DNA from 4 places in the Paracidovorax wautersii genome. Region 3 is predicted to be linked to each of the others. Evidence: predicted binding sites of a transcription regulator. Region 3 holds the regulator's gene; each other region holds the start of a gene.
What was found. Region 3 encodes sigma-54, which starts transcription at its own class of promoters, with help from an activator protein. Its sites were predicted from a motif close to TGGCANGNAANCTGCTTT; they were not measured.
Positions count from the first base shown of each region.

Region 1 (7,235 bases), 1.8 Mb from region 3:
CAGCACGCGCAGCAGGCGGGTCTGCAGGTCGAACGGCATGTCGCCGATTTCGTCCAGGAACAGGGTGCCGCCCTCGGCCTGCTCGAAGCGACCGCGCCGCTGCGTCTGCGCGCCAGTGAACGCGCCGCGCTCATGGCCGAAGAGTTCGGACTCGAGCAGGTCCTTGGGAATGGCGGCGGTGTTGATGGCGACGAAGGGGCCGCCGGACACGGGTGAGTGCTTGTGCAGCGCCCGGGCCACCAGTTCCTTGCCCGAACCGGATTCGCCGGTGATGAGCACGGTCACCTGGCTCTGGCTCAGCCGGCCGATGGCACGGAACACGTCCTGCATGGCCGGCGCCTGGCCCAGCATTTCGGGCGCGGCGGTCTGCCGCTCTTCGGTGACCTCTTCGCGCTGGCTCTCCTCCACCGCGCGGCGGATCAGCTCTACCGCCTTGGGCAGATCGAACGGCTTGGGCAGGTATTCGAAGGCGCCCCGCTGGAAGGCCGACACGGCGCTGTCCAGATCGGAATAGGCGGTCATGATGATGACCGGCAGGCCCGGCTGCTGCTCGCGCACCTGCTCCAGCAGCTGCAGGCCCGAGCCACCCGGCATGCGGATGTCGCTGACCAGGACCTGTGGCCCCTGGCGCGCCGGGTCGCCGGCAGCGACCTCGGCGAGGGCATCGAGCACCTCGCGCGGATGCGTGAAGCTGCGCGTGGGCAGGTTCTCGCGTGCCAGGGCCTTTTCTAGGACGAAGCGGATCGAGGGGTCGTCATCTACTATCCAGATCGGCTTCATGTGATTGTTCTACCTTGTTCCCGTTGATGGCATGTGTCGGGACCTTCAGGGCAAGGGAATGAGGATGCGGAAATCGGTACGACCCGGCACGCTGTCGCATTCGATCAATCCGTGGTGGCGCTGCACAAAGGTTTGCGCCAGCGTCAGCCCCAGTCCCGATCCCCCGTCCCGCCCCGTCACCAGAGGGTAAAAAATACGCTCCTTGATGGCTTCGGGCACGCCCGGTCCGTTGTCGATGACATGCAATTCCAGTGCCAGGCGGTAACGCTGCCGGCCGAATGTGACCTGTCGCGCCACGCGCGTGCGCAGGGTGATCACGGCGTCACCCTGGGCGATGCGCTCGGTGAGCACCTGCGCCGCGTTCTGCACGATGTTCAGCAGCGCCTGGATCAGCTGTGCACGGTCCCCGCGGAATTCGGGAATGGATGTGTCGTAGTCGCGCTGCACGCGCAGGCCGTGCGGGTACTCGACGAGCACCAGCGAGCGCACGCGCTCGCAGACCTCATGGATGTTCACGTCGCCCACCAGGTGCGGGTGCCGGTGCGGCGCCAGCAGCCGGTCCACCAGGCTCTGCAGGCGATCCGCCTCGTGGATGATGACCTGCGTGTACTCGGTCATCTCGGGGCTCTGCAGCTCCATCTCCAGCAACTGGGCCGCACCCCGGATGCCGCCCAGGGGGTTTTTGATCTCGTGCGCGAGATTGCGGATCAGTTCCTTGTTGGCCAGTGCCTGCTCGCGCAGCCGCTCTTCGCGGTCCTGGCGCGCCTGCGCCTCCAGCGGCCACAGTTCCACCAGCACCTCACCGCCATGCTCGGCCACCGAGACGTTCACATGCACCGGCACGGCTTCCTGCTGCCCGCGTCGCAAGCCCGCCTCGAAACGCAGCGCGGCGAAGTCCTGCCCGCGGGCCCCCGCCAGCGCGGTCTGCAACAAGGCAGGATCGGTGAAGAAACCGCTGAAGTCCGTGCCTTCCAATGTGCGCCGGGACAGCCCGAGCGAATTTTCCAGCGCGGCATTGGCGAACACCACGGCACCGTCGGAACGCAGTACCGCGACGAGGGTGGAAACGAGGTCCAGCGCGTGATAGCGCTCGGTATCGGGCTTGTCCAAAAAGTCGTCCTAAGGCGCGGGCAGACGCGCCAGTTCCCGCTTGATGCCGGCAACGTCGCTCTCGGCCCTTGCCAAGCTGGCCTTCAGTTCGGCCGTGCGCTCGATGTAGCCCTGCGGATTGCGCAACTCAAGCGCCGTGCGCTCGGGCGTGCCGTTGTTGTATTCGCGCGTGAGTTCGGCCACGCGGCTTTCGGCTTTGCGCAGTTCCGACTCGAGGATCGACCGGGCATCGGCATCGCGCGCACGCTGGTCGGATGTCGCCACACGGGGAGCATTCGAAGGCGACGGGGACGCAGCGCTGCCGCCACTGCCGCCACCGGAGGACGGCGCACCTGCGGCGGCCGGCAGACGGGGGCTTTGCAGCACGGTGACATTCCCCCCCTCCACCGGCTTGCAGCCGCGCTCCTTCGCTTGTGTGGCGTTGTTGGTGTACTCGTTGCCGCACCGGAAGATGCGATCCTGCGACCATGCCGCAAAGGGCATGAACGAGGCAGCAGCAAACAGGGCGATGAGCGGTTTCTTCATGGTTTCCTCGTGCGCATGCGGGAAGCATGCAAGACGAAGGCAAGTATCCAACAATCGATCTGGGCCGCCAACGCAGCCCGGTCGTAGCCGCGGGGCTTTGCCCCCAGCAGAAATCGGGCGTGCAAGCCCCTCATGAAAAAGGGCGGCCGAAGCCGCCCTTGCGAGATGGTGCCGCGGCAGCGCAGACCGCTGCCACGCCATGCATCACAGCGAGTAGTACATGTCGTATTCGACGGGGTGGGGAGCCATGCGGAAGCGCGTGACTTCGCCCATCTTCAGGTCGATGTAGGCATCCAGCATGGAGTCGGTGAACACGCCGCCCTTCGTCAGGAAGCTGCGGTCCTTGTCCAGGTACTCCAGCGCCTGATCGAGGCTGTGGCACACGGTGGGCACCAGCTTGTCTTCTTCGGGCGGCAGGTGGTACAGGTCCTTCGTGGCGGCTTCGCCCGGATGGATCTTGTTTTCCACGCCGTCCAGACCCGCCATCATCAGGGCGGAGAAAGCCAGGTAGGGGTTGGCCGAAGGATCGGGGAAGCGCGCTTCGATACGGCGGCCCTTCGGGTTCGCGACGTAAGGAATACGGATCGAGGCCGAGCGGTTACGGGCCGAGTAGGCCAGCTTCACAGGGGCTTCGAAGCCGGGCACCAGGCGCTTGTACGAGTTCGTGCCCGGGTTGGTGATGGCGTTCAGGGCACGGGCGTGCTTGATGATGCCGCCGATGTAGTAGAGCGCGAAGTCGGACAGACCGGCATAGCCGTCGCCGGCGAACAGGTTCTTGCCATCCTTCCAGATGGACTGGTGCACGTGCATGCCGGAGCCGTTGTCGCCGGCGTAGGGCTTGGGCATGAAGGTGGCGGTCTTGCCATAGGCGTTGGCCACGTTCCAGACCACGTACTTCAGAACCTGGGTCCAGTCGGCGCGCTCGACCAGCGTGCTGAACTTGGTACCGATTTCGTTCTGGCCGGCGCCTGCCACTTCGTGGTGGAACACTTCGACCGGGATGCCCAGGGATTCGAGGATCAGGGACATCTCGGCGCGCATGTCTTGCGTGCTGTCGACCGGGGGCACGGGGAAGTAGCCGCCCTTGACTGTGGGGCGGTGGCCGCGGTTGCCACCTTCGAGCTTGGCGCCCGAATTCCAGGGGGCTTCGTACTCTTCGATCTCGAACATGACCTTGCCGGGTTCGTTGGACCAGCGCACGCCGTCGAAGATGAAGAATTCGGGTTCCGGACCGAAGTAGGCGGTGTCGCCCAAGCCAGAGGCCTTCAGGTAGGCTTCGGCGCGCTTGGCGATGGAACGGGGATCACGGTCATAGGCCTTGCCATCGCCGGGCTCGATCACGTCGCACTGCAGGAACAGCGTCGTTTCTTCGAAGAACGGGTCGATGTTGGCCGTGTTGGGGTCGGGCATGAGTTGCATGTCCGACGCTTCGATGCCCTTCCAACCCGCCACGGACGATCCGTCAAATGCATGGCCCGACGTGAACTTGTCTTCGTCGAAGTGGGACACCGGCACGGTCACGTGCTGTTCCTTGCCACGGGTGTCGGTAAAGCGGAAGTCCACGAACTTGACTTCGTTTTCCTTCACCAGCTTCATCACGTCTGCAACGGTCTTTGCCATCAGGATCTCCAGGATTTAAGCGCTTGTTGAAAAAACGTCGAAAGAAAAGCAGTTTACGTGCCAAGAAGGCTGGGCATGCACTAAGGCGGAGCGTCGGGGCTCCCCTGTACCGCGCATGCGCTGCCCTGCACCAATGTGATACACACCTCTAGCCTGCTTCGTACCTCAAAAATTACGCACCACTTCGGGGCCGAAGTTTGCACCAATACCGTGCAAACTCTGGTGCAACAACGTCCAGGCCGCTGGAACGGCCGAAGATGGACCTTTTACCCCCAGTTCGATGTGCCGCCCATGCACAGGGTGATCGACGCTGGGCAGGCTGAACACCCGAACCTGCGGGTGGTCGCGCTCCACCTGCTCCATCAAAGGCGTCAGTGCCGCCTCCATGGCGCCGTAGATGACGACCGAATGCTCGGTCTGCGGTTGCTGGTTGAACCACTGCGAGCACTCCTGGTCGAGCACCCACTCGATCATGGGCCAGGCCATGACCGGAAAGCCTGGAACGAAGTGCACGCTGCCGCCACCAGCGCCTTGGCAGGAAAACCCCGGAATCTTGTTGTAAGGGTTGGGAATGATCTGCGCCCCCTGAGGGAACACGCCCATGTTGAGACGGTGCACGTTGTCGGGTCGATCGGGCTCATAAGCCTCACCCTGCTCTTTCGCCACATCCTGCATGCGCTCACGGATCAACGCTTCGGCCTGCGGGTGCAACTGCAGCGGCACGTTGAGGGCGTGTGCTGCGCACTGGCGCGTATGGTCGTCCGGGGTGGCGCCGATGCCGCCGCAGGAAAACACCACGTCTGTTGAAGCGAAGGCCCGCCGCAGCGTCGCGGTGATTCGCTCGGGATCATCACCCACATAGTCGGCGTATCCCAGAGAGAGGCCGCGCGCAGTCAGGAGCTCGATGACCTTGGGAAGGTGCTTGTCGGCCCGCTTGCCGGACAGTATTTCGTCGCCGACGATGATGAGACCAAATGTGGGAATCATGGGAGGGAAGAGGAGGAGGAAGACGATGGCGCCATGCCGGCGGAAGGAGCCGCAGGAGCCACGGACGCAACGGCGGCTTGGTGCAGCGCATCGCGCTCCTGCCGCAAGCGTTGCAGCGCAGCCAGCCCGAAGTGGGTGAACCACAGGGCAGAAAATGCGAACACGAGCGTGTAGATCCAGATCGCAAGGGGAATCAGTACAAGGAATGCGGCGGCAAAAACGACACCCGACGCCCAGACGATGCCGGGCGCGGCGCCCAGATACCCACACATCACGCCAATGCCCAGAAGCTTGAAGCGATGCCGCTTGAACAGTTCGATGCGCTCCTCCTTGCTAGCATGCTCGGCCAGCGCATCGAACGCCAAAACGCGGTAAGTCAGCCAGCCCCAAATCAACGGAGGAAGTATCAGCACCAGCGGCGGCACCAGCCACAGAGGCATCGAGGCCACCAACGCCAACAGCGCGGCCACCGTCGCGCCCAGCGACCACGCAAGGCTGAGCATGAAAGAGCCGCCTTTCTGTCGCTCCAGCGTGGGAAACCGGCGATCCGCCACAAGACTGACCATCGCCGGGCTCATCAGCAACGCGACCGCCAGCACGGACACGACCACCACCACGGGCACGGCAACCATTACGACCAGCAGCGGAGCCAGTACCGACGGCAGATCTGGAATTCCGAAGGCCTGCAACCAAGACCAGAGCATGGCCAGCCAATCGGAGCCTTGAAGCGCAGCCTGCGTCCATGCGACGGCCGCGGCCCACCAGAAATAGGCGGCCCCTCCTGCGATCAAAGCAATCAGCAGCAACGGCAGCAAAGACAGAGCTATGACGCGCGGCAGCACGCAATAGGCGGCGGCTCGCCAGAAGGAATCCAGAAGCTGTCCCATGCCTCAAGGATAGCGCCTGAACAAGGCCAATCTAGCCATGCCCCCACAACCGCAGAAGGCCGCGCCACTGCTGCGACCAGAAACCGCTGCCGTAATCCCGCACGCGGCCATCGGGCCCCGGCTCCACCTGGTCCCGCACCCCGGTAGGCTCGTACCGCAGCTCGAAGTTGGCCGTGCCAAAAAGCATGTCCCACCATGGAAGCAGTACGCCAAAGTTGTTGCCGCCGAGGACAGGCGGCCGCTCAGCGTGAGCGGGGCCGGCGCGCACAGGTTCAGACAGCGAAGCGACCTGTGCGCCCATCGTATGGCGCGTCGAAGGGGCCTCATGCCCGATCCCGATCGTGTGGTGCCGCCGATGGAAACGGGGGCTCACCCACAGCCGCTCGCCCCAGCGCCCGAACCACAGCCTCACATTCGCATGGTGGAAGTTTTCGCTGAGCTGCGTCAGCGCCACGATGGCAACAAACTGCCCCGGCGCCACGCCGATCAGCTGCGCCACCGTCACCACGATGAGATCGCGCAGCAAGTCATCCAGCAAATGGTTGCGATTGTCGCTCCACATCGTCATCTGCCGCTGCGAGTGATGCAGCGAGTGCAGGCGCCACCACCATTCGAAGTGGTGTTGGCCGCGGTGGATCCAATAATCCAGCAAGTCGAACACCACCAGGTATATCAGCAGGCTGACCCACGGGATATCGGTCACGCCGGGCCAGATTTCGTCCAGATGGAAGGTGCTGAGCCCGTGCACCCGCAGGAAGCCGAACAGCCCGTCCCACAGCGGGGTCACAGCGAAGAAGAGCACCAGGCGGAATACCCCCAACCGGTGAATGAGGGTGTAGAGGATGTCGACACGAATGGCTTTCGGATCCGTCACGGCCTCGACTGGCCGCCAGCGCTGCAACGGGGCAATCAACAGCAGCATGACAAGCAATTGCAGCACTCCCACCACCAGCCATCCCGTGGCGTCGTACGCATCCTCGAGCACATTGGCCAAGCCCAGCCAGAAGAGTACTGGCTGAAAGACGGACTCGAAGAGCCACTGCTGCACGCCGTCAAAGATAGCCAACATCCGGTCCATGATCCGTCCAATACCCTTCGTCAAGGCTTGGCCGCGCGGAGCGCCGCCTGGTAGTCCGGATGCTCCCGCAGCGTCCTGAAGCAAAAGCCTTGTTCCTTGAGACCTACGATGAGCGGCTCCAGCACCGCTGGAGCCCATGGATCCTTGCGTGACCAAATGCCGAGGTGAGCCAGCAAGATATCCCCGCTGCGGATGGTCCGCAGCGAGCGCTCCAGGAGGGTGGCATTGCTGACGCGCTCGCTGGGCAG
Region 1 is NZ_JAVIZX010000001.1:2,759,247-2,766,481, reverse strand. It holds gene ntrC (nitrogen regulation protein NR(I)) at 1-780, opposite strand, end outside; gene glnL (nitrogen regulation protein NR(II)) at 826-1,890, opposite strand; gene QE399_RS12465 (hypothetical protein) at 1,900-2,415, opposite strand; gene glnA (type I glutamate--ammonia ligase) at 2,620-4,035, opposite strand; gene QE399_RS12455 (competence/damage-inducible protein A) at 4,201-5,022, opposite strand; gene QE399_RS12450 (EI24 domain-containing protein) at 5,019-5,909, opposite strand; gene QE399_RS12445 (sterol desaturase family protein) at 5,941-6,987, opposite strand; gene QE399_RS12440 (polysaccharide deacetylase family protein) at 7,008-7,235, opposite strand, start outside.
Region 1: the regulator sigma-54 is predicted to act here: its motif matches at 4,081-4,098, upstream of glnA (type I glutamate--ammonia ligase).

Region 2 (7,235 bases), 270 kb from region 3:
GGCATCCCCGTGCGCGACATGCTCGAAGTGCGCAACAAGATGAAGGCCAAGGAAGCCGCCGGCGGCAAGAAGACCCTGCTGCTGGGCCCCAACTGCCCCGGCCTGATCACGCCTGACGAGATCAAGATCGGCATCATGCCCGGTCACATCCACCGCAAGGGCCGTATCGGCGTGGTGTCCCGTTCGGGCACGCTGACGTACGAAGCCGTGGCCATGCTGACGGAAGTCGGCCTGGGCCAGTCGAGCGCCGTGGGCATTGGTGGCGACCCCATCAACGGCCTGAAGCACATCGACGTGATGAAGGCTTTCAACGACGATCCCGATACCGACGCCGTCATCATGATCGGTGAAATCGGTGGTCCGGACGAAGCCGAAGCCGCCCAATGGTGCAAGGCCAACATGAAGAAGCCCATCGTCGGCTTCATCGCTGGCGTGACCGCCCCTCCCGGCAAGCGCATGGGCCACGCCGGTGCGCTGATCTCCGGTGGTGCCGACACGGCGGATGCCAAGCTCGCCATCATGGAAGAGTCCGGCTTCATCATCACGCGCAACCCGTCCGAACTGGGCAAGCTGCTGAAGGCCCAACTGAAGTAATAAGCCCATCGCCGCGGTTCTGCTGCATAAGCAGAACTACGGACGAAGCGGGTGCATGCGCCCGATACACTGCCAGTTCCAAAAAAGAGAAGCGCCCGTAACGCATGTTCCGGGCGCTTCTTCATTCATAACAGCGGAGCTATTGCAATGGAATTCGTGAATTCGGCCGATTTCTGGATCGGCCTGGTGAAGATCGTCTGGATCAACATCATCCTCTCGGGCGACAACGCCGTCGTCATCGCGCTCGCAGCGCGCTCCCTCCCCCCGCATCAGCAGAAAAAAGCCATCTTCTGGGGCTCCGGCGCCGCCGTGTTCCTGCGCATCGTGCTCACCGTGGTGGCGGCCAAGCTGTTGGAACTGTCGTTCCTGCAGATCGTCGGCGGCTGCCTTCTGCTGTGGATCGGTCTGCAACTGCTGACCGACAGTGATGACGAAGGCGAACAAGGCAAGTCGGGTGGCGGCCTCATGGCGGCCGTGCGCACCATCCTAATCGCCGACCTGGTGATGAGCCTTGACAACGTGATCGCCGTGGCCGCAGCCGCGCACGGCAACATGGTCCTGCTCATCCTCGGCCTGGCCATCAGCATCCCGCTGGTGATCTTCGGCAGCACGCTGATGATCAAGCTCATGGAGCGCTTCCCCATCATCATCCTGCTGGGTGCCGGCCTGATCGGCTGGGTGGGCGGCGAAACGATCGCCAGCGACGCCTTCCTGCGCGACTACGCGCTGGCACATCCTGCGTTGCATTACATCGCGGCCGGCCTGGGAGCGTTGTTCGTGGTGGGGTTGGGCAAGTTCCTTCAGGCCCGCTCGCAGAGGGCAGCGGTTGCCGGCTGAGCGCCTTTTCGGTTAGAGACTGCGTGCTCTGGCCGCGTCCTGATGGGCGGCAGGCCCGCCCGCTCGCAGTCTTCTGGCTTGGCCGTCCCGTCGCTGTGCTGTTATGCACAACCTATGGCGACGCGTGTTTCGGAAACTGTCGTCTATGATGCCCGGTCCAACGCACCAAAGCACGACATGGCGCCATTTTTAGACACGTCGGTAGAGTCCGCTGCGCCCGCCGGCATCCCGCCCTGCAGAGGTCTCGCATGGTGCGCCTGACCGGCCCCTCCGCGCTGCGCTACGAGTTCTGCGCGGTGACCGACCGGGGGCAGGTCCGGGCAAACAACGAGGATTCGGTGGCCTTCCATGTACCCGCCCGGCTCGCGCTGTTGGCCGATGGCATGGGGGGCTACAACGCGGGGGAAGTAGCGGCGGCGATGGCCACATCGCTGGTGGGCGATGAGCTTGCTCTCTGGCTGGCTCAGTGGGGCGAAGACGCAGCCCTGTCTGGCGTGCGGCGGGCTCTGGCCGCCTGCATCGACAGTGCCAATCGGGCCATCCTGGATGCCTCTCTCTCCAATGCCGCTTACGCTGGCATGGGCACGACGCTGGTGGTGGCCGCTTTTCACGACACGCACCTGACCTTGGCACACATCGGAGACTCCCGCTGCTATCGGCTGCGGGGCGGGGTGCTTCAGCAGATCACCAAAGACCATTCGTGGCTGCAGGAGCAGATCGACGCAGGGTTCATGACTCCGCAGCAAGCCGCAGTTTCCGGTTGCCGGAACCTGGTGACCCGGGCTTTGGGCGTGGATGTCATCGCCGAGCCGGACATCAACGAATTCGCGGTGCGGCCTGGGGACCTCTTTATTCTGTGCTCAGATGGGCTGACCGACATGGTGAACGACGAGGATCTTGCCTCCGTGGCGCGCATGCCAATTGCTTTGGAAGACAAGGCGCAGCAGATGGTGTCCTTGGCCAATGCCCTTGGCGGGCGGGACAACGTCAGCGTCGTGCTGGTGCAAAGTGCGGCGGCCTAGCGGACCGCAGGCGCGCATCGCATCGAGTGCCGTGTGTCCATGGGATGGGCATGGGCAGAGCAAAGAACAAATCTACAAACAAGCCGTTGGCTGAATGAGCGAGGAGCGGAACATGCCCAAAATGGTCGTGTCGATTGACGGGGTGGTGATCAAGGAAGTCCAGTTGCTCAAGGAGCGCACAACGCTCGGGCGCCGGCCGTACAACGACGTGGTGATCGACAACCTAGCGATCAGCGGCGAGCATGCCGTCCTCCACATCGTGGGCGACGCCGTGGAGATCGAAGACCTGGGCAGCACCAACGGCACCTACGTCAACGGGCAATCCACCAAGCGCCAGGCGCTCAACCACGGCGACATGATCGAAGTGGGCAAGTACAAAATCCGCTTCGTAGGCGACGCAGAGGCGGATAGCTTCGACAAGACCTTGGTTTTCACGCCCGGTATGGAGGCTCCGCGACCTTTGACTTCGAGGCCAGCCCCGCTGACGTCGACGGCCGCCGCGCAGCCTGTGGCTCTGAATGGCTCCATTCGCGTGCTCTCGGGCGCAGCAGCCGGCCGCGAACTGGCCTTGACCAAGGTCGTTACCACCATAGGCAAGCCCGGATCCACGGTGGCGTCGATCACTCGGCGCCCGCACGCCTTCGTGCTGGCGCATGTGGATGGCGTTCAGCCGCCGTTACTAAATGGTCAGTCCCTGGGGGCCGAACCTGTCGCGCTGAAGGACGGAGATCGGGTGGAGTTAGCCGGCACCGCCATGGAGTTTGCTCAGCTTTAGGATGTGCCAAACGCGTCAGTATGTGTTGCCCCGGGCAACGAAATGCGTCCGCCTGGAGTGACAAAAATGTCGAAGTGGAGGCGCGCTAAGGTACTACTCGCGTAATGGGTCATGGCACGGTAACTGCTGTACAAGCATGACCTGGAGAATTTTCTGCAGGTTCGTGCAATTACTCCAAGGAGAGATTTATGAAGCGTACTCTGCAACAGGGTTTCACCCTGATCGAACTGATGATCGTGGTGGCGATCATCGGTATTCTGGCTGCCGTGGCACTGCCTGCTTACCAAGACTACACGGTCCGCGCGAAAGTGTCGGAACTGGTTCTGGCGGCGAGCTCCGCACGTACGTGCGTGACGGAGGCCTTCCAGGCTAACGGCTCGTTGCCTGCTGCTATCAGTTCGGACTGTTCTATCGCGCAAATCGGCAAGGTCTCGTCTGCAAGCGTCGGAACCGCTACGAGCGGTGCCGCGATCACCGTCATTGGCGCGTCTTCTGCAGTGGGCGGTCCTTCGGCCGTCACGGTGTCTCTCAGTGGTGTCACCACGGGTGGTACGATCACATGGACCTGCAGCGGTACGCCTGCTAAGTACCTGCCGTCGTCCTGCCGCGGCTGATCGTATTTGCGAAAGTCGCCGCTTCCGAGAAGAGTCCGTCTTCTCGGTGGTGCGGTAAGCCTGGCTGCTCATCCAGCCAGGTTTTTTTTTGCTGATTCGCTTTTGGCGTCTATTTCGACAGAGCCGGTTGAAGTATGGGGCCGAATTTGCAGCTTCAGTCCGTATGTTCTTATTGAGAGCATCCGGTGGTGTCTGCATCCAGTCCTCATGCAGGCAGCCAACGCTTCTTGACATTGTTTTGCGAGTAGAAAATGAAACAGTACAACGGGGCTCCTAGAATGTCCATATTTGAAAGGTTTTCCTTTCAGCGTGAAAAGCAAATGGCAGCAGGCGTGGCTGAGCACTTGATCAGAAGCCTTCCACCGAAGACTGTGAGTGATCGAATTCACACGTTATCTGCAAATCGTATTACGCGGGTGTTGGAGCAGGCCTTCGGTAAGCTCAATCAAGAGGTTGAAGTCGGTCGGGGATTTTGGGGCAGGGCCGTGCTGGCCAATAATTTCCGATGGGCGTTAAAAGATGCGGGCTACCCGAAGCAGTTTATCGATATCGCGGTCGAAGGTCTCATCGTAGAGTCTTCGCGTCGAAAACCAGATCAACTCTAAAGACCCTGCCGCCCATGCTGTTGGAATATGCCAAGAGATTATTTGTACGACGGTCCGCTAATTCTTTGACGCAATCATCGGCCGCCGATGTAGGGGCGTTACTAAGCGATGCCGCCAAACTTTACGACCAGCGCCGGCTCAGGGAATCGATCGAGGTATGGATAAAGTACCTCAAGCATCGGCCGCATGACGTGGATGCCTTGAACAACTTAGGGGCGGCTCTTGCGACTGTTGGCAGAGAAAACGATGCCATTCGATATTTTGACTTGGCATACTCGCTGGATGACAGCCATTTGCCGTCTATCGCTAACTATGCGAATGTGTTGAAGGGCCGCTGTCGAACTGCGGAAGCCCTGGATTTGTTGGCTAAGGCCCGGATCCAGGCCCCTGGCCTGCCTGGCATGAGGGCCGGTTATGCATCTTTGCTTTTTTCGATGGGAGAAGCGGAGGCTTCCATCGAGCATACGCTCCATGCTTGGCTCGGTGATTTCGACGCGCCCAGGGCGGCCGACCTCTTTCTTTTTACAGCCACATATGTAGAGCAAAACGAGATTCGTCTGGCGGCAGAGCACAAGTTCTGGGCGAACACGTTACTGCCTCGCCCTCACGAAATAGGCCCTGCTCTCCCTGCTACCCACCGGCGCCCCGCCTCTGTCCAGGGGCGCAAGTTGCGGGTGGGTTATTGGTCACCCGATTTTCGTGAACATTCTGTCCGGTACTTCTTCCGGCCTTTGCTGGAAGGGCACGATCGTGCTGCGATCGAGATTTTTTTGTACCACGACCATTACAGTGAGGACGAGCAAACGGCGCTTATGAAAAGCGCTGCAGACCATTTTTTTGCCGTCGCACCGATGAGTGATGATGAGCTAGCCGAATTGCTGCATAGCCACGAATTGGATGTCTTGGTTGAACTGGCGGGCCATACTTCAGCCAATCGCCTGGATATGCTGCGCTACCGATTTGCAGCGTTGCAGGTGACAGGGCTGGGCTATCCACCCACGACCGGCCTGAAAACGATTGACGCCAAATTGCTGGATCGGCACTTGGTGGATCCGCAGATGCCTGCACTATATAGCGAGGCGCCGGCGGTTCTTCCTCAGTCTTTCTGGTGCTTTGATCCGAAGACGGAAATACCAGCCCCCTCAGACCCGCCGGTTTTGTCCAAGGGTTACGTCACGTTCGGCTGCTTTGGAAATATCGGAAAGGTGTCTGCGGAAACGATGGAATGCTGGGGGCAGGTGCTTGCTCGCTTGCCGGGAAGCCGTTTGGTGATTCGTGCCGTGAATTTTGCCGATCCGCTACGCAAATCAGCCTTTGAGACATCGCTCCTCCGTTCCGGGATCCGCCCTGAACAGGTGGAACTTCTCCCACCCACGATGCCTCGAGATTTATTCGCAGCGTACAACGATATCGACATCGTCCTCGACACATACCCCTTCAACGGTGGAACGACGACCTGCTTTGCCACGTATTCAGGCGTCCCTGTGTTATCGCGTAAGGGGCGGGCGCTTGCTTCGCGCATGGGTGAATCCATCATGAAGAACCTTGGTGCCGAAGCTTGGATAGTGGACAGCGCACAGGCTTATGTCGACCAAGCGGTGCGTGGCGCACAAGATATCGAGGAGCTCTGCCGTTTTCGTCGAGAAGCTCGTCAGCGCTTTGAAACAACGTCTCTTGGGAACGGAGAGATGTTCGCGCGCGACGTAGAAAGTTTTTACCGCAACTGGCTTGAAGCGCCACCCGACCCGGTGATCGATCAAGCATCCCACGTGCTTCCGGCGCAGGAGTTAGTGCGTCGCTCCCTGATTGCGCTACGGTATGGGCAGTTTGGCGTTGCCCGTCGCATCGTAGATTATTGTCTCGATCTGCACCCATATTGTGGTGCAGCGCATGTACTCTGGACGGAGCGTTTGACCAGCCTAGGACGCTTCGGAGAGGCGGCCGACTATTTGAAAGAGCGCCGCTCAGAATTCTCCGAGGTGGAGGATCAAGTCAAGGGGTTGGTCAATGAGGCCCGCTTTCTCCTACTCGATGGGCGACCCGGCGCAGCCAGTGAAGCAGTGCAGGCTCTCTTTCAGTTTCAAACGCTTAGCTATTCTGAGCGCTGCCAGCGTGACCTACTGCAGTGCGCCTCTCGTGTGCTCGCCGACGGCCATGTCCTTACACAGCAGGGCGATCTGCTGACATCTGGATCGGCCGAGCCTCGTCAGATCGTTGTTTGCATCGTGACGGAGGACAGCAGCATTTTTGAGAAGTATTCGGCGCGGTTAAGCGAGCTTGATCCGCCTACATCTGCCCACATGCGTTTTGTGCAATGCGCATCCAGTGAAAAGTCGCGTACATACGAGCGGCTTGTAAACGACGGTGAGACAGATTTTCTGGTCTGCGTGCACGCAAACGTTGATTTCTGGCGTCACGACTTTTGGACGCAATTGGACCTGGCGTTTGCGCAGTGCGATGTCGTGGGATGCTACGGCGCGCGGCGATGGGATCGGCTGGACTGGCGTACGTGTAGCCAACCGGACAAGGCCGGCGGATACCTCATCCCATCCGGAGAGAGAAACGAATATTGGGAGGTTTCCGCTTTGAGCCGGGACGATGGAGGGATTGCCACCGGTCTGGGCGTGGTAGATGGTTGCTTTGTAGCTGTCAATCTTCGTGCGCTGAAATCTGTGCGCGGTCCGAAGTTCATGCCAGAGTTGGAAGAGGCAGGTCCACTGCTAGAGGAATACTTTAGTCACTGTGCTGCGCGGGAAGGGTTACGAGTGGGCGCCTGCTCTCGCTTAGG
Region 2 is NZ_JAVIZX010000001.1:1,198,898-1,206,132, reverse strand. It holds gene sucD (succinate--CoA ligase subunit alpha) at 1-594, shown strand, start outside; gene QE399_RS05605 (TerC family protein) at 742-1,431, shown strand; gene QE399_RS05600 (Stp1/IreP family PP2C-type Ser/Thr phosphatase) at 1,680-2,453, shown strand; gene QE399_RS05595 (FHA domain-containing protein) at 2,566-3,228, shown strand; gene QE399_RS05590 (pilin) at 3,417-3,842, shown strand; gene QE399_RS05585 (hypothetical protein) at 4,094-4,447, shown strand; gene QE399_RS05580 (O-linked N-acetylglucosamine transferase, SPINDLY family protein) at 4,462-7,235, shown strand, end outside.
Region 2: the regulator sigma-54 is predicted to act here: its motif matches at 3,341-3,358, upstream of QE399_RS05590 (pilin).

Region 3 (7,235 bases):
GATGCGATCTGCAACCTGTTCAGCACCCAGGGCTGGACGGTGCACCGCGAGTTCTATTACAACGACGCAGGCGTGCAGATCGACACGCTCACCAAGAGCACGCAGTTGCGCGCCAAGGGCTTCAAGCCGGGCGATGCGTGCTGGCCCACCGACAGCGAGAACCCGCTGGCCAAGAATTTCTACAACGGCGACTACATCGCCGACATCGCCGAGGCCTTCAAGGCCAAGGCCACCGTCAAGGCCGACGACCGCGAGTTCACCGCCAACGGCGATGTCGAGGACTACGACAACATCCGCCAGTTCGCGGTCGCCTACCTGCGCAACGAGCAGGACAAGGACCTGCAGGCCTTCAACCTCCAGTTCGACGAGTACTACCTGGAATCGAGCCTGTACACCAGCGGCCGCGTCGAGGCCACCGTGAACCGGCTGGTGGCCAACGGCCACACCTACGAGCAGGACGGCGCGCTGTGGCTCAAGTCCACCGACTACGGTGACGACAAGGACCGCGTGATGCGCAAGAAGGACGGCACGTACACGTACTTCGTGCCCGATGTGGCCTACCACATCGCCAAGTGGGAACGCGGCTTCACCAAGGTCGTGAACATCCAGGGCACGGACCACCACGGCACCATCGCCCGCGTGCGCGCCGGCCTGCAGGCCGCCGACGTGGGCATTCCGCAGGGCTACCCCGACTACGTGCTGCACACCATGGTGCGCGTGGTCAAGGGCGGCGAAGAGGTCAAGATCAGCAAGCGCGCCGGCAGCTACGTCACCCTGCGCGACCTGATCGAATGGACCAGCAAGGACGCGGTGCGTTTCTTCCTTCTGAGCCGCAAGCCTGACACCGAATACACCTTCGACGTCGACCTGGCCGTGGCGCAGAACAACGACAACCCGGTGTACTACGTGCAGTACGCGCATGCGCGCATCCAGTCGGTGCTGCGCGCCTGGGCAGAGGCCGGCGGCAGCGACGTGGCTTCGCTCAAGGACGTGGACCTGTCGGCCCTGGACGGCCCGCAGGCCCAGGCGCTGATGCTGCAGCTGGCCAAGTACCCCGAGATGCTCACCGCCGCCGCAGACGGCGAGGCACCGCACGACGTGACCTTCTACCTGCGCGATCTGGCCGCCAGCTACCACAGCTACTACGACGCCGAGCGCATCCTGGTGGACGACGAAGCGGTGAAGAAGGCACGCCTGGCGCTGGTCGCCGCCACCGCCCAGGTATTGCACAATGGCCTGGCGGTGCTGGGCGTGTCGGCGCCCCAAAGAATGTGAGTACAAGAAGTATGAAGAATCAGCAACGTGGCGGCACCGCGGTCGGCTTCATCCTGGGCGTGGTGGTCGGCCTGGGCGTGGCCCTGGGCGTAGCCGTCTACGTGACCAAGGTGCCCGTGCCCTTCCTGAACAAGACCGGCCCGCGCACGGTCGACCAGGACGCCGTCGAAGCCCAGCGCAACAAGAACTGGGACCCGAATTCGCCGATGTACGGCAAGAACCCGGCGCGCCCCACCGTGCCGGCCGCATCCGTGGCCGACCCGGCGCTGCCCACGCCCGCCGTCACGGCCAGCAGCGCCGTGGCCGCGGCCTCGGCGCCCCGCGGCGCGGCCAGCAAGCCGGCCACCACGTCCGATCCATTGGGCGATCTGGCGCGCGCCCGTGCCGCCGCTACGCCCGGTGCCGATCCGTTCGACTACTTCGTGCAGGCGGGCGCTTTCCGCACGCAGGCCGATGCCGATGCCCAGCGCGCCAAGCTGGCCATGCTGGGCTGGGAGGCGCGGGTGAGCGAGCGCGAGCAGAACGGCCGCACGGTGTTCCGGGTGCGGGTGGGTCCGTTCACCAAGCGCGACGATGCGGAAGCCCTGAAGGAAAAGCTGGACGGCGTGGCCGTCGAATCCGCGCTGGTGCGCGTGCAGCGCTGAACTGAACTTTTGCACCGCCTGCCGCTCACAAACCTCAGATCGAACCAAGGAGTGTCCCGTCTCATGAAACGCCGCGAGTTTTCCCTGTCCGCCGCCACTGCGGCGGCCGCCTCCGCCCTGACGCTGCCCCTGGCCACGCCCGCGTTCGCGCAGGCCCGCCAGTTCAAGGAAGGCAAGGAGTACGTGAAGCTCGGCAAGCCCGTGCCTACGGAAGTCTCGGCCGGCAAGGTCGAGGTCATCGAGTTCTTCTGGTACAGCTGCCCGCACTGCAATGCCTTCGAACCGGCGCTGGAAGCCTGGATCAAGGCCGCCCCGAAGGACCTGCACATCCGCCGCGTTCCGGTGGCGTTCAACGCCACCTTCGTGCCGCAGCAAAAGCTGTACTTCGCGCTGGAAGGCATGGGCAAGCTGCCCGAGGTGCATGCCAAGGTCTTCCGCGCCGTGCACGTCGAGCGCCTGCCACTGAACAAGGACGAGCTGATCTTCGACTGGATCGCCAAGCAGGGCGTGGATGCGGCCAAGTTCAAGGAGGTCTACAACTCCTTCACCGTCTCCAACCAGGTGCGCAAGGCGTCGCAGCTGCAGGAGGCCTATGGCGTGGAAGGCGTGCCCTCGATGGGCGTGGCCGGCCGCTACTACACCGACGGCACCATGGCCGGCAACATGCAGAACGTGCTGCAGGTGGTCGACCAGCTGGCAGCGCAGGCGCGCAAGGGCTGAGGCCCGGTGCCGGCCCTGCCGGCATGCCCGCAGACTGCGACGCGCCTTCGGGCGCGTTGTGCTTTCTGCAGCGTGCTGCGACGGTGCGGTGCAGCCTTTTGCGGGATCGCGGGTCTTTGCCGCGCAAAGGCCAGGCAGCGTCAGTACAATGACCGCAAGATTCGTGCCCTATGAGAAAACAACTGCTCCCGCTCCTCCTGCTTTGTGCGCTGGCCTGTGCCTCATGGGGCGTACGCGCCGAGAAGGCCGACCGCAACAAGCCCATGAACATCGAGGCCGACGCGCTGCGCCACGATGAGCTCAAGCAGACCAGCGTCTTCACCGGCCGCGTGGTCATGACCAAGGGAACCATCGTGCTGCGCGGCGCGCGGCTTGATGTCCGTCAGGATCCGGACGGCTTCCAGTACGGCGTGGTCACCGCGGAGGCCGGCCAGCGCGCCTTCTTCCGCCAAAAGCGCGACACGCTGCCCGGAGCGCCCGACGAATACGTCGAGGGCGAGGGCGAGGTGATCGAGTACGACGGCAAGGCCGACATCGTGAAGTTCATCCGCCGCGCCGAGCTGCGCCGCTACCGCGAGGCCACCCTGACCGACGAGCTGCAGGGGGCCACCATCGTCTACAACAACGTCACCGATGTGTTCACCGTGGATGGCCAGCGCACGGCGCCCGCCGGCACGGCATCGGGTACGCCGGGCGGCCGCGTGCGTGCCGTGCTGGCGCCCAAGGAGCCCGCGTCGGGTGCCGCGCCGGCCAACGCGCCCGCCACCCCGGCACCGGCCCTGCGGTCCAGCCCCCAACTGAACGACGGCGCGAAGTGAGCGATTCGAATTCCACACCCTCCGCCTCCAGGGCGACGGGCGAAAGCCGCCTGGAGGTGATGCACCTCGAGAAGTCCTACGGCAGCCGCAAGGTCGTCAAGGACGTGTCCATGCTGGTTCAGAAGGGCGAGGTCGTGGGCCTGCTCGGCCCGAACGGCGCCGGCAAGACCACGTCGTTCTACATGATCGTGGGACTGGTGCGCTGCGATGGCGGCGACATCCGCATCGACGGCCAGTCGGTGGCCGACATGCCCATCCACCGCCGTTCGCGCCTGGGCCTGTCGTACCTGCCGCAGGAGGCCTCCATCTTCCGCAAGCTCAATGTGGAAGAGAACGTGCGCGCCGTGCTGGAGCTGCAGAAGGACGAGCACGGCAAGCCGCTCACGCGCGCCGTGATCGAGGAGCGCCTGACGGCCCTGCTGCAGGAGCTGCGCGTGGAGCATCTGCGCCAGTCGCCCGCGCTGGCCCTGTCGGGCGGTGAACGGCGGCGCGTGGAAATCGCCCGTGCGCTGGCCACGCAGCCGCGCTTCATCCTGCTCGACGAGCCCTTCGCCGGCATCGATCCGATCGCCGTGATCGAGATCCAGCGCATCATCGGCTTCCTGAAGGAGCGCGGCATCGGCGTGCTCATCACCGACCACAACGTGCGCGAGACGCTGGGCATCTGCGACCACGCCTTCATCATCAGCGATGGCCGCGTGCTGGCCCAGGGCACGCCTGCCGAGATCGTCGACAACCCCGAGGTACGCCGCGTCTACCTGGGCGAACACTTCCGGATGTGAGCATGGGCTGCCTGCCATCCGTCCCTTCGTGCCGGACGCGGCGCCCCATGGGCCCGGCCGCGGCGTGCGCCGGTTGATGCGATGAAGCAGGGCCTTTCCCTCCGCGTCTCGCAACACCTGGCGCTCACGCCGCAACTGCAGCAATCCATCCGCCTGCTGCAGCTGTCGACGCTGGAGCTGTCGCAGGAGGTCGAGCAGATGCTCGACGACAACCCGTTCCTGGAGCGCACGGCCGAAGAGGCGCCGCGCGAGGACTTCGGCCTGGCGCAGGCCGATGCACCCGTACAGGAAGACGACCGACACGCTGAAGATGCTCTGTATTCAGGAACATCCAGCGCAAGCACCACGGCTGCAGAAGCCTCATCCGATACCGATACCCCGGCCACCGCCGACGCTGCGACCGACACGCCCGACTGGGAAGGCGATGGCACGGTGGACATGGCGCCCGACGACAGCGAGTGGGGCGGCGACGCCCCCGCGCGCAACCGCAACGGCGGCGACGAGGGCGATGAGGCCGATGCCACCGAGCTGGCGCGCAGCCACCTGTCGCTCACCGAATTCCTGCACCGTCAGGCCCTGTCCCTGCGGCTGTCCGAGGTGGACACGGCGGCGCTGCGCTTTTTGATCGAATCGCTCAACGACGACGGCTACCTGGACGAGCCGCTGGAGTCCCTGGCCGTGAGCCTGGCCGGCGAGGAAGATCCCGAGCAGGTCGAGGAGCTGGTGCACCGCTTCACCGTGGCCCTGCGCCTGCTGCAGAGCCTGGAGCCGACGGGCGTGGGCGCCCGCGGCCTGGCCGAGTGCCTGACGTTGCAGCTCAAGGCGCTGCAGCACGACGAGGAAGGCGACCCCGAGGTGCTGCAGGCGGCCCTGGCCATCTGCCGCCAGCCGCTGGACATGCTCGCCCGCCGCGACGTGCGGCGGCTGACGCAGGCCTGCGGCGCCGGCGAGGAGCGCACACGCAGCGCCATGGCCCTCATCGCGCGGCTGGAGCCGCGGCCCGGCCGGCGCTTCACGGACGTGGAGCGCAACATCATCGTGCCCGACGTGATCGTCAAGAAGACGGGGCGCGGCGCGCAGCAGAACTTCAGCGTGCAGCTCAACCCGGATGTGATGCCGCGCCTGCGCGTGCACGACATCTACGCCGGCGCGCTGCGCGGCAACCGCGGTGGCGAGGGCCACCAGGCGCTGCAGCAGCGGCTGCAGGAGGCGCGCTGGTTCATCAAGAACATCCAGCAGCGCTTCGACACCATCCTGCGTGTGTCGCGCGCCATCGTGGACCGGCAGAAGAATTTCTTCGTCCATGGCGAACTGGCCATGCGCCCGCTGGTGCTGCGCGACATCGCCGACGAACTGGGCCTGCACGAATCCACCATCAGCCGCGTGACCACGGCCAAGTACATGGCCACGCCGCAGGGCACCTATGAGCTGAAGTACTTCTTCGGCTCGGGGCTGGGCACGGAGACGGGCGGCAATGCCTCCAGCACGGCGGTGCGGGCGCTCATCAAGCAGTTCGTCTCGGCCGAGAACCCGAACAAACCGCTGTCGGACAGCCAGATCGCGGAGATGCTGAAAGAGCAGGGCATCGAGTGCGCCCGCCGCACCGTGGCCAAGTACCGCGAGGCGCTCAAGATCGCGCCGGCCAACCTGCGCAAGGCGCTCTGAGCCTGCGCGCCGTCGGCGCGCGTGGCACTTCCCAGGTCAGCCCAGTACCTGCGGGTTCAGACGCCACAGCGTGAAGTTCAGGGCGGCGGCAAAGCTGATCCAGGCCAGATAGGGCACCAGCAGTGCGCCGGCCAGCGGCCGCAGGCGCCAGAAGGCCGCCAGCGTGGCGGCCACCCCCAGCCACAGCGCGGCAATGTCGGCCAGCGCCCAGGCGCCCAGCTGCCATTGGAAGAACAGCCAGCTCCACAGCGCATTGAGTACCAACTGCCCGCAGAAGAGCGCCAGCGCCTGCCGCCGTGCGGCGCCTTGCGGCGTGCGCCAGACCAGCCAGGCGGCGATGCCCATCAGGGCGAACAGCACCGTCCACACCGGGCCGAAGACGGAGGGCGGGGGCGCCCATTCCGGCTGCACGAGCTGGCCATAGAACTGCGGTGCCTGCACCGAGGCCACGCTGCCGATGGCTGCGGTGGCGAAGGCCAGCGCCAGCCAGCCGGCCAGTGCCAGCCATTGCCGCCCGCGGGGCTGCGCAGGCGGCAAAGCGGAGCCGGGAGACGCCGGACGGGCGCAGGAGGGGGAGGCGGTGTGCGAGGTCATGCGCAGATCTTCTCTCGCCCGGCGCGGGCCGGGGCGCCGGCCAGGGGGCCGCGCGTGTCGGACGGCGCCGCGATCTGCACGGCAGCGCTTCGGCGCGGCGGGCGTTGGCGCCTTCCGAATGCGCTGGAATGGCCGACGTAGCACTGGCCCCACGCCCGTCCGAAGATCGGGTTCGGATCGTGCGGCGCTGGCCGGCTGCCTGCCCTGCTTGGCGGCAGCCACAGTGTGCGCTCAGGCCGGGCCGTGCACGGAGGCGACCAGATCGACTTCCACCGTCGCGTTCTTGGGCAACTGCTGCACGCCCACCGAGGTGCGGGTGTGCGCGCCGGCCTCGCCCAGGATGGAAAACAGCAGGTCCGATGCGCCGTCGGCCACCTCGCTTTGCTGCGTAAAGTCGGCCGTGCACTGCACATACACGGTGATGCGCAGCAACGTGCGTACCTGCTCCAGGCTGCCCAGGCTCCGCTGCAGCAGCGCCAGCGCGCGCATCACGCAGACCCGCGCGGCGTGCTGGGCCTGCGGCAGGGAGACAGTGTCGCCCGCGCGCCCCTGCACCACCACCACATCGCCCACGCGGGGGATCTGCCCGCTCAGGTACACGGTGTTCCCGTCGCGCACCAGCGGCACGTAGTGGCCGCCGATCTTGATCTCGCCATCGAAGGAATAGCCGAGTTCAGCGGCGGCCTGGGTGAAGCGTTGGTCTTTGTCCATGGAATTGAGCGTACGGGAGCGTGGGG
Region 3 is NZ_JAVIZX010000001.1:933,621-940,855, reverse strand. It holds gene argS (arginine--tRNA ligase) at 1-1,275, shown strand, start outside; gene QE399_RS04320 (SPOR domain-containing protein) at 1,287-1,919, shown strand; gene QE399_RS04315 (thiol:disulfide interchange protein DsbA/DsbL) at 1,983-2,639, shown strand; gene lptA (lipopolysaccharide transport periplasmic protein LptA) at 2,810-3,457, shown strand; gene lptB (LPS export ABC transporter ATP-binding protein) at 3,517-4,239, shown strand; gene QE399_RS04300 (RNA polymerase factor sigma-54) at 4,321-5,904, shown strand; gene QE399_RS04295 (TspO/MBR family protein) at 5,941-6,498, opposite strand; gene QE399_RS04290 (RidA family protein) at 6,730-7,209, opposite strand.

Region 4 (7,235 bases), 3.6 Mb from region 3:
ACCGTTGGTCACCAGATGCTGCTCCGTGAAGTCGCCGGTGGAGTTGACGAGGCTCATCACCTTGACGATGCGCTGAATGCGGTTCAGGTCGTTGCCCGTGGCCGCGTGCAGCGTGCCCAGCAGGTCGATGGCGACCGCGCGGGCGGCCTGCTTGCCTTCCTCGACCGTGATGTCGCGGCCGAACTGGGCCGACCAGGGCTTGCCGTCCTTGCGCGCGATGTGGCCGGAGAGGAACACCAGGTTGCCGGTCTGCACGTACGGCACGTACGCGGCGGCGGGCACAGCCACCGGGGGCAGGGTGATATCGAGTTCTTTCAGCTTGTCGTAAACGCTCATGGCAATCCTTGCGGCAAAAAACAAAACATCCAGCGCGGCGGCCGGCCGTGGGGCCCAGGCAGGCGGCGGGGCGGCGCCCTCGGCGCTGCGCTGCAGGCAGCCCCGCATGTTACACACGCCGAGGCCGCCGCACCGGTGCGGCGGCAGGCACTAGCATGTGCGGATGGATGCCTTGCACCGCCCGAACCTGCAGCCGGCCGCCGTTGCTGCGGACGGCAAGGCGGCCGTTGCAAGGCCACCTGAAAGGCATGGCGCTGGCCAGCCCTGGCGACTGCCCTGGTGGTTGGCCGGCGGCCTGCTGGGCACGGCCGCACAGTTGCAGCAGGCGGCTCTGTGGCCGCGCAGCGCCTATCTGGCGCTGGTGGCCGCTGGACTGTCCTGCTGCGCAGCGCTATGGCTGCTGCGTGCGGCGCCGGCGCGCCCGGGCGGGCGCCCCTGGAGGCACGGCCGTGCCGGCGCCGCGGCTGCGGCAGCGGGGGGCGCTTTGCTGCTGTTCGGCGTGTGCGGACTGCGCGCCTCGATGTTCCTGGCCGACGCCCTGCCGCCCGCGCTGGAAGGCCGCGACATGCGCATCGCCGCTGTGGTGGCGGCCATGCCGCAGGCGAGCGATGCCGGGCTGCGCCTGCGGATGGCCGTGGAAGAGGCCCGCCTTGACGGGACGGTTGTGGCCGTGCCGCCGCTGATCGACGTGTCGTGGTATGCGTCCTCCTCGTTTACACGCGATGCGCCGGCGGCGGCCGCCCCGTCAGAGCCGTTGCCCGCGGTGCGCGCGGGCGAGCGCTGGGCGATGACGGTGCGGCTCAAGGCCCCGCACGGCGCGCACAACCCGCATGGGTTCGACTACGAACTGCTGCTGTGGGAGCAGGGCGTGCAGGCCGTGGGCTATGTGCGCGACGGGGCACGCCATGAAGCGCCCGTGCGCCTGGCCAGCACATGGCGATACCCTGTGGAGCAGGCGCGGCAGCACGTGCGCGATGCCATCGTGCAGCGTCTGGCGGCATCGCAAGACCCGGCGGACACGGCGCGGCGCCGTGCGGCCGGCGTGGTCGCTGCGCTGGTCACGGGCGACCAGCGCGCGATCGACCGCGCCGACTGGGATGTCTTCCGCGCCACGGGCGTGGCCCACCTAATGAGCATCAGCGGTCTGCACATCACGCTCTTCGCGTGGATCGCCGCGGCGGTGGCTGGCGCGCTGTGGCGGCGTTCCCAGCGGCTGTGCCTGGCCGTGCCGGCACCCTCGGCGGCCCTGGCATGCGGCGTGGCGCTGGCCGCCGGCTACGCGCTGTTCAGCGGCTGGGGCGTGCCGGCGCAGCGCACGGTGTGCATGCTCGCCACGGTCGCGCTGCTGCGGCTGTCCGGGCGGCGCTGGCCGTGGCCGCAGGTGTGGCTGCTGGCCTGCGCTGTGGTGGTGGTCGCCGACCCGTGGGCGCTGCTGCAGGCCGGCTTCTGGCTGAGCTTCGTCGCGGTGGCCGTGCTGTTCGCGAGCGACCCCGTCCATGGCGCGCGTGGCGCCCCTCAGGGATGGCGCGGCCGGGGCGTGGCCTTGCTGCGCGAGCAGTGGACGGTCACCCTGGCGCTCACGCCGCTCACCTTGCTGCTCTTCGGGCAGATGTCCGTCGTCGGGATGGCCGCCAACCTCGTGGCCATTCCGTGGACGACGCTGGTGCTCACGCCGCTGGCGCTGGCGGGAGTGCTCTGGGCCCCGCTGTGGGACGCGGCCGCCTGGTGCGTGCTGCCGCTGTCTGCCGGCCTGCAATGGCTTGCGCAGTGGCCGTGGGCCCAGGTGTCGCTGCCCATCGCCCCTTTGTGGGCCGGCGCCGTGGCGGTGGTGGGTGGCACGTTGCTGGCGCTGCGTCTGCCTTGGGGCGTGCGACTGCTGGGCCTGCCCTTGTTGCTGCCCGCCCTGTGGTGGCAGCCGGCGCGGCCGGCGGCCGGCCAGTTCGACCTGATGGCGGTGGATGTGGGCCAGGGCCAGGCCGTGCTGGTGCGCACCGCCGGCCACGCGTTGCTCTACGACGCGGGGCCGCGCTACCACCAGGACAGCGACGCGGGCCAGCGCGTGCTGGTGCCGCTGCTGCGGGCCCTTGGCGAGCGGCTGGATCTGCTGGTGCTGAGCCACCGCGATCTGGACCATACCGGCGGCGCGGCCGCGGTGCTGGCGCAGCAGCCCCAGGCGGCGGTGCGGGGCTCCATCGAGGCCGGGCATCCGCTGCAGGCGCTGCGACCGGTGGTGCCGTGCGTGGCCGGTCAGCGCTGGCAGTGGGATGGCGTGGCGTTCGAGGTGCTGCATCCGTCACCGGCGGACCGCACAGAGGCCGCCAAGCCCAATGCCGCGTCGTGCGTGCTGCGCATCGCTGCCGCACCGGTGGCTGCGGCAGGCGGGGGACGGGGCGCCGTCGCGCTGCTGGTCGGCGACATCGAGCGTGCACAGGAGTCCGCGCTGCTCCAGCGTGGCGAAGATGTGGCGGCCGACGTGCTGCTGGTGCCGCACCACGGCAGCAAGACCTCGTCCAGCGAGGCGTTTCTGGACGCCGTACGGCCTCGCACTGCACTGGTGCAGGCCGGCTATCGCAACCGTTTCGGCCATCCAGCATCCGAGGTGGCGGCCCGCTACCGGCAGCGGGGGGCGCTGCTGGTGGAAACGGCCCGCTGCGGCGCCGCGACGTGGGCGTCCGACCGCCCACAGTCCGTGCAGTGCGAGCGCGAGGCGGGCCGCAGGGTATGGCACCACACGCTGCCAGCGGCGGCGCCCACCGCCGAAGACTGAGCGCGCGGCGCCCGCAGGCGCGGGGGGCAGGGCGCGGCCTGGCTGCCTACGCGGGCCCGGCCGCCTGTCTTTCACACGGCTTTCCGGAAGTGGGCGCGCAACTTGCTATGCTGCTGATAGCGTGCTGGCACTTCATGGGCGCGCTCGCTGGTGTGCGGCCTGTCTGCATGTGTCCTGCAATGTGCGTCCCATGAACCGTGTCACGCGTTTCCACAGGAGGCACCGCTTTATGCAGAAGTTCGACGAGATGTACGCGATGCTGCCGTTCGAGGGCAGCGACGTGCGTGCACATTACAAGCGCTATGGCCAGTGGCTGGCCAAGCAGCCGGAAGAAGCGATGCAGGCCCGCCGATCGGAGGCGGAGATGATCTTCCGCCGCGTCGGCATCACCTTCGCCGTGTACGGCGCCAAGGACGAGGACGGCGCCGGCACCGAGCGGCTCATTCCCTTCGACTTGATCCCGCGCATCATTCCCTCGCACGAATGGCTGCGCATGCAGCAGGGGCTCGTGCAGCGCGTCACGGCGCTCAACCGCTTCATCCATGACGTCTACCACGGGCAGGAGATCATCCAGGCCGGCATCGTCCCCGCCGATCTGATCCTGCAGAACGCCCAGTTCCGCCCCGAGATGGTGGGCGTGGACGTGCCCCAGAACATCTATTCGCACATCAGCGGCATCGACATCGTGCGGGCGCCCGACGCCAAGGGCGATGGCGTGTACTACGTGCTGGAGGACAACCTGCGCGTGCCATCCGGCGTGTCGTACATGCTGGAGAACCGCAAGATGATGATGCGGCTCTTTCCCGAGCTGTTCTCGCTGCACAAGGTGGCGCCGGTCGCCCATTACCCCGACCTGCTGCTGGATACGCTGCGCGCCAGCGCGCCGCCCACCTCGGCCGAGCCCACGGTGGTGGTGCTCACGCCCGGCATGTACAACAGCGCCTACTTCGAGCATGCCTTCCTGGCCCAGCAGATGGGCGTGGAACTGGTCGAAGGGCAGGACCTGGTCGTCAAGGACAACTTCGTCTTCATGCGCACCACGCGCGGCCTGCAGCGCGTGGACGTGATCTACCGCCGTGTGGACGACGACTTCCTCGACCCGCAGGTGTTCCGCCCCACCTCCACGCTGGGCTGCGCCGGCCTGATGAGCGCCTACCGCGCCGGCAACGTCGCCATCTGCAACGCGGTGGGCACGGGCATCGCCGACGACAAGTCGGTGTACCCGTACGTGCCGGAGATGATCCGCTTCTACCTGGGGGAGGAGCCCATCCTGTCCAACGTGCCGACCTGGATGTGCCGCAAGGAGGGCGACCTGAAGTACGTGCTCGACCACCTGCACGAACTGGTCGTAAAGGAAGTGCACGGCGCCGGCGGCTACGGCATGCTGATCGGCCCGGCGGCCTCCAAGGCCGAGATCGAGGAGTTCCGCGCGGCGCTCGTCGCCAACCCCTCGGGCTACATCGCCCAGCCGACGCTGTCGCTGTCCAGCTGCCCCACCTATGTGGAATCGGGCATCGCCCCGCGCCACATCGACCTGCGCCCGTTCGTGCTCTCGGGCCAGAAGGTGCAGATGGTCGCCGGCGGCCTCACGCGCGTGGCGCTCAAGGAAGGCTCGTTGGTCGTCAATTCGTCCCAGGGCGGCGGCACCAAGGACACCTGGGTTCTGGGCGAGGACAGCGCCGCGCCGCCGTTGCCGTGGCCGGAGCAGAGCCAGTCGCTCGGCGGCACCGCCCAGTCGCTGGGCGCCATGACGCAAACGTTGGGAGGGGCGTGAGATGCTGAGCCGTACCGCTGATCATTTGTTCTGGATGTCCCGCCGCGCCGAGCGGGCAGAAAAGCAAGCCGTAGGCGCGCTTTCGCTACAACACAGCCAGCGCGCGCAGCGCGTGCGGTGTTTTCTGCCCGAGGAGGCTGCATGCTGAGTCGTACCGCTGACCATTTGTTCTGGATGTCCCGCTACACCGAGCGGGCAGAAAAGCAAGCCGCAGGCGCGCTTTCGCTACAACACAGCCAGCGCGCGCAGCGCGTGCGGGGTTTTCTGCCCGAGGAGGCTGCATGCTGAGTCGTACCGCTGACCATTTGTTCTGGATGTCCCGCTACACCGAGCGGGCAGAAAACACCGCCCGCATGCTCAGCGTGAGCTACGAGACCTCGCTGCTGCCGCAGTCCGCGGCCATGGCGCAGGAAAGCTGGCAGGGCCTGCTGTCCATCAGCGAACTCATGCCGGCCTACACGGCCAAGCATGGCGAGGTCACGCCGGCCGGCGTGCTGGACTTCATGGTGCGCGACGGCAACAACCCGTCGTCCATCGTGTCCTGCCTGCGCGCTGCACGCGAGAACGCGCGGGCCGTGCGCGGCGCGCTCACCACCGAAGTGTGGGAGACGCAGAACCAGACCTGGCTGGAACTCATCCGGCAGCTGCAGGGCAATGCCTTCGAACGCGATCCGGCGCAGTTCTTCGAGTGGGTGAAATACCGCTCGCACCTCTCGCGCGGCGTGGTGCTGGGCACCATGCTGCAGGACGAGGCCTTCCACTTCCTGCGCCTGGGCACCTTCCTGGAGCGGGCCGACAACACGGCGCGCCTGCTGGACGTGAAGTTCCACGCCGTGCAGCGCGACTTCCACGGCTCGGTGGAGAACCCGCGCCGGGCCACGCCGGAGTTCGACTTCTACCACTGGAGCGCCATCCTGCGCAGCGTGTCGGCGTTCGAGGTCTACCGCAAGGTCTACCGCGACGTGATCACCCCGGAGCGCGTGGCCGATCTGCTGATGCTGCGGGCCGACATGCCGCGCTCGCTGCACGCCAGCCTGCGCGAGGTGGCGGACAACCTGGCCGTCGTCGCCAACGACCAGTCGCGCGAAACGCAGCGCAAGGCGGGCCGGCTGCTGGCCGACCTGCGCTACGGCCGCATCGATGAGATCCTGGCCACGGGGCTGCACGCGTACCTGACGCAGTTCCTCGACCGAGTCAACGAACTGGGCGCCGGCATCAGCCGGGACTTCCTGGTGCCCGTGCCGCACTGACACCGGCCGGGCCTGCCGGTGCCGCGCGCTGCGGCGTCGGCGGCTGCAGTACCGACCGGACCCAGGCGCCTGCTTTGCATCTGAAAAGATAGCGGCAGGCGCTTGTCCTATATGGACTTGATGGTGAAAAGGTACTGAAGTACTTGAGCATCAAGCGCAAGCAGCTACCTTTTCGATAGCGACGCTGTAGCGCCGATGACTTCCGAAGTGCCACAGGCTGGGCTGGTTATCAGCCCCTGCGCCACCCGCTGCAGCCGTTCGCTGAACCCGCCGACGCTCAGCGCTGCCCTCTGCGCTTTTGCTCGCGCAGCATGAACAGGTACAGGCTTTCCACCTTCTCCCGCGCCCAGGGCGTCTTGCGCAGGAACTTGAGGCTCGACGACACGCTGGGGTCGCTCTCGAAGCAGCGAATCGGCACCTCGCGCGCCAGACCGCCCCAGCCATAGTGCTGCTGCAGGGCCACCACGATGGCCTCCAGCGTCATGCCGTGGAGTGGGTTGCGGGGCTGTGCGGGCGGCTTGGCTGCCGGCTGGGCGGGTGCCGGTGCAGGTGCCGGCGGTAGGGCGGTGGAGTCGTCGTCGTGCATGGGCGGCGAGCATACGCGCTCCTACGCGCATGCCGGCTGGCGCGTGCCTGCGGCCCGGCCTGCGCCCACGTGCACTCCCGGCCCCTTCGCCGGCTGGGTGGCCGCGCCGCGCCACAGGCAAACCAGGCGGCGCGCCCACCTTTCACTGCCGCTGCAGATGCGGCTCGCTGGCGAACAGTTCAGCCGCCCAGTCCACGAAGGCGCGCACCTTGGCGCTCAGGTGGCGGTTGGGCGGGTACACCACGTAGACGGGCAGAAGCGGGTGCGACCAGTCCTCCAGCACGCGGGTCAGCTTGCCTTCGTCGAAGTAGTCCTGCGCCTGGAAGGTGGTGATCTGGCCCACGCCGCGGCCCGCGACCAGCGAGGAGACGTAGGCATTGCTCTCGTTCACCGCCAGCTGCGACGGGCCTGCAATCTCCAGCACCTCGCCGTCCTTGTGGAATTCGAGCGGATAGCGGCGCGTGGTGACGGGCGAGAAATAGATCACGTTGCGGTGGCCGTTCTCCAGCTCCAGGGGGTGCT
Region 4 is NZ_JAVIZX010000001.1:4,513,398-4,520,632, reverse strand. It holds gene QE399_RS20520 (RidA family protein) at 1-336, opposite strand, end outside; gene QE399_RS20515 (DNA internalization-related competence protein ComEC/Rec2) at 500-3,103, shown strand; gene QE399_RS20510 (circularly permuted type 2 ATP-grasp protein) at 3,333-4,877, shown strand; gene QE399_RS20805 (alpha-E domain-containing protein) at 4,879-5,025, shown strand; partial or broken gene QE399_RS20825 (alpha-E domain-containing protein) at 5,019-5,087, shown strand; gene QE399_RS20505 (alpha-E domain-containing protein) at 5,159-6,127, shown strand; gene QE399_RS20500 (VF530 family protein) at 6,405-6,713, opposite strand; gene QE399_RS20495 (LysR family transcriptional regulator) at 6,856-7,235, opposite strand, start outside.
Region 4: the regulator sigma-54 is predicted to act here: its motif matches at 3,195-3,212, upstream of QE399_RS20510 (circularly permuted type 2 ATP-grasp protein).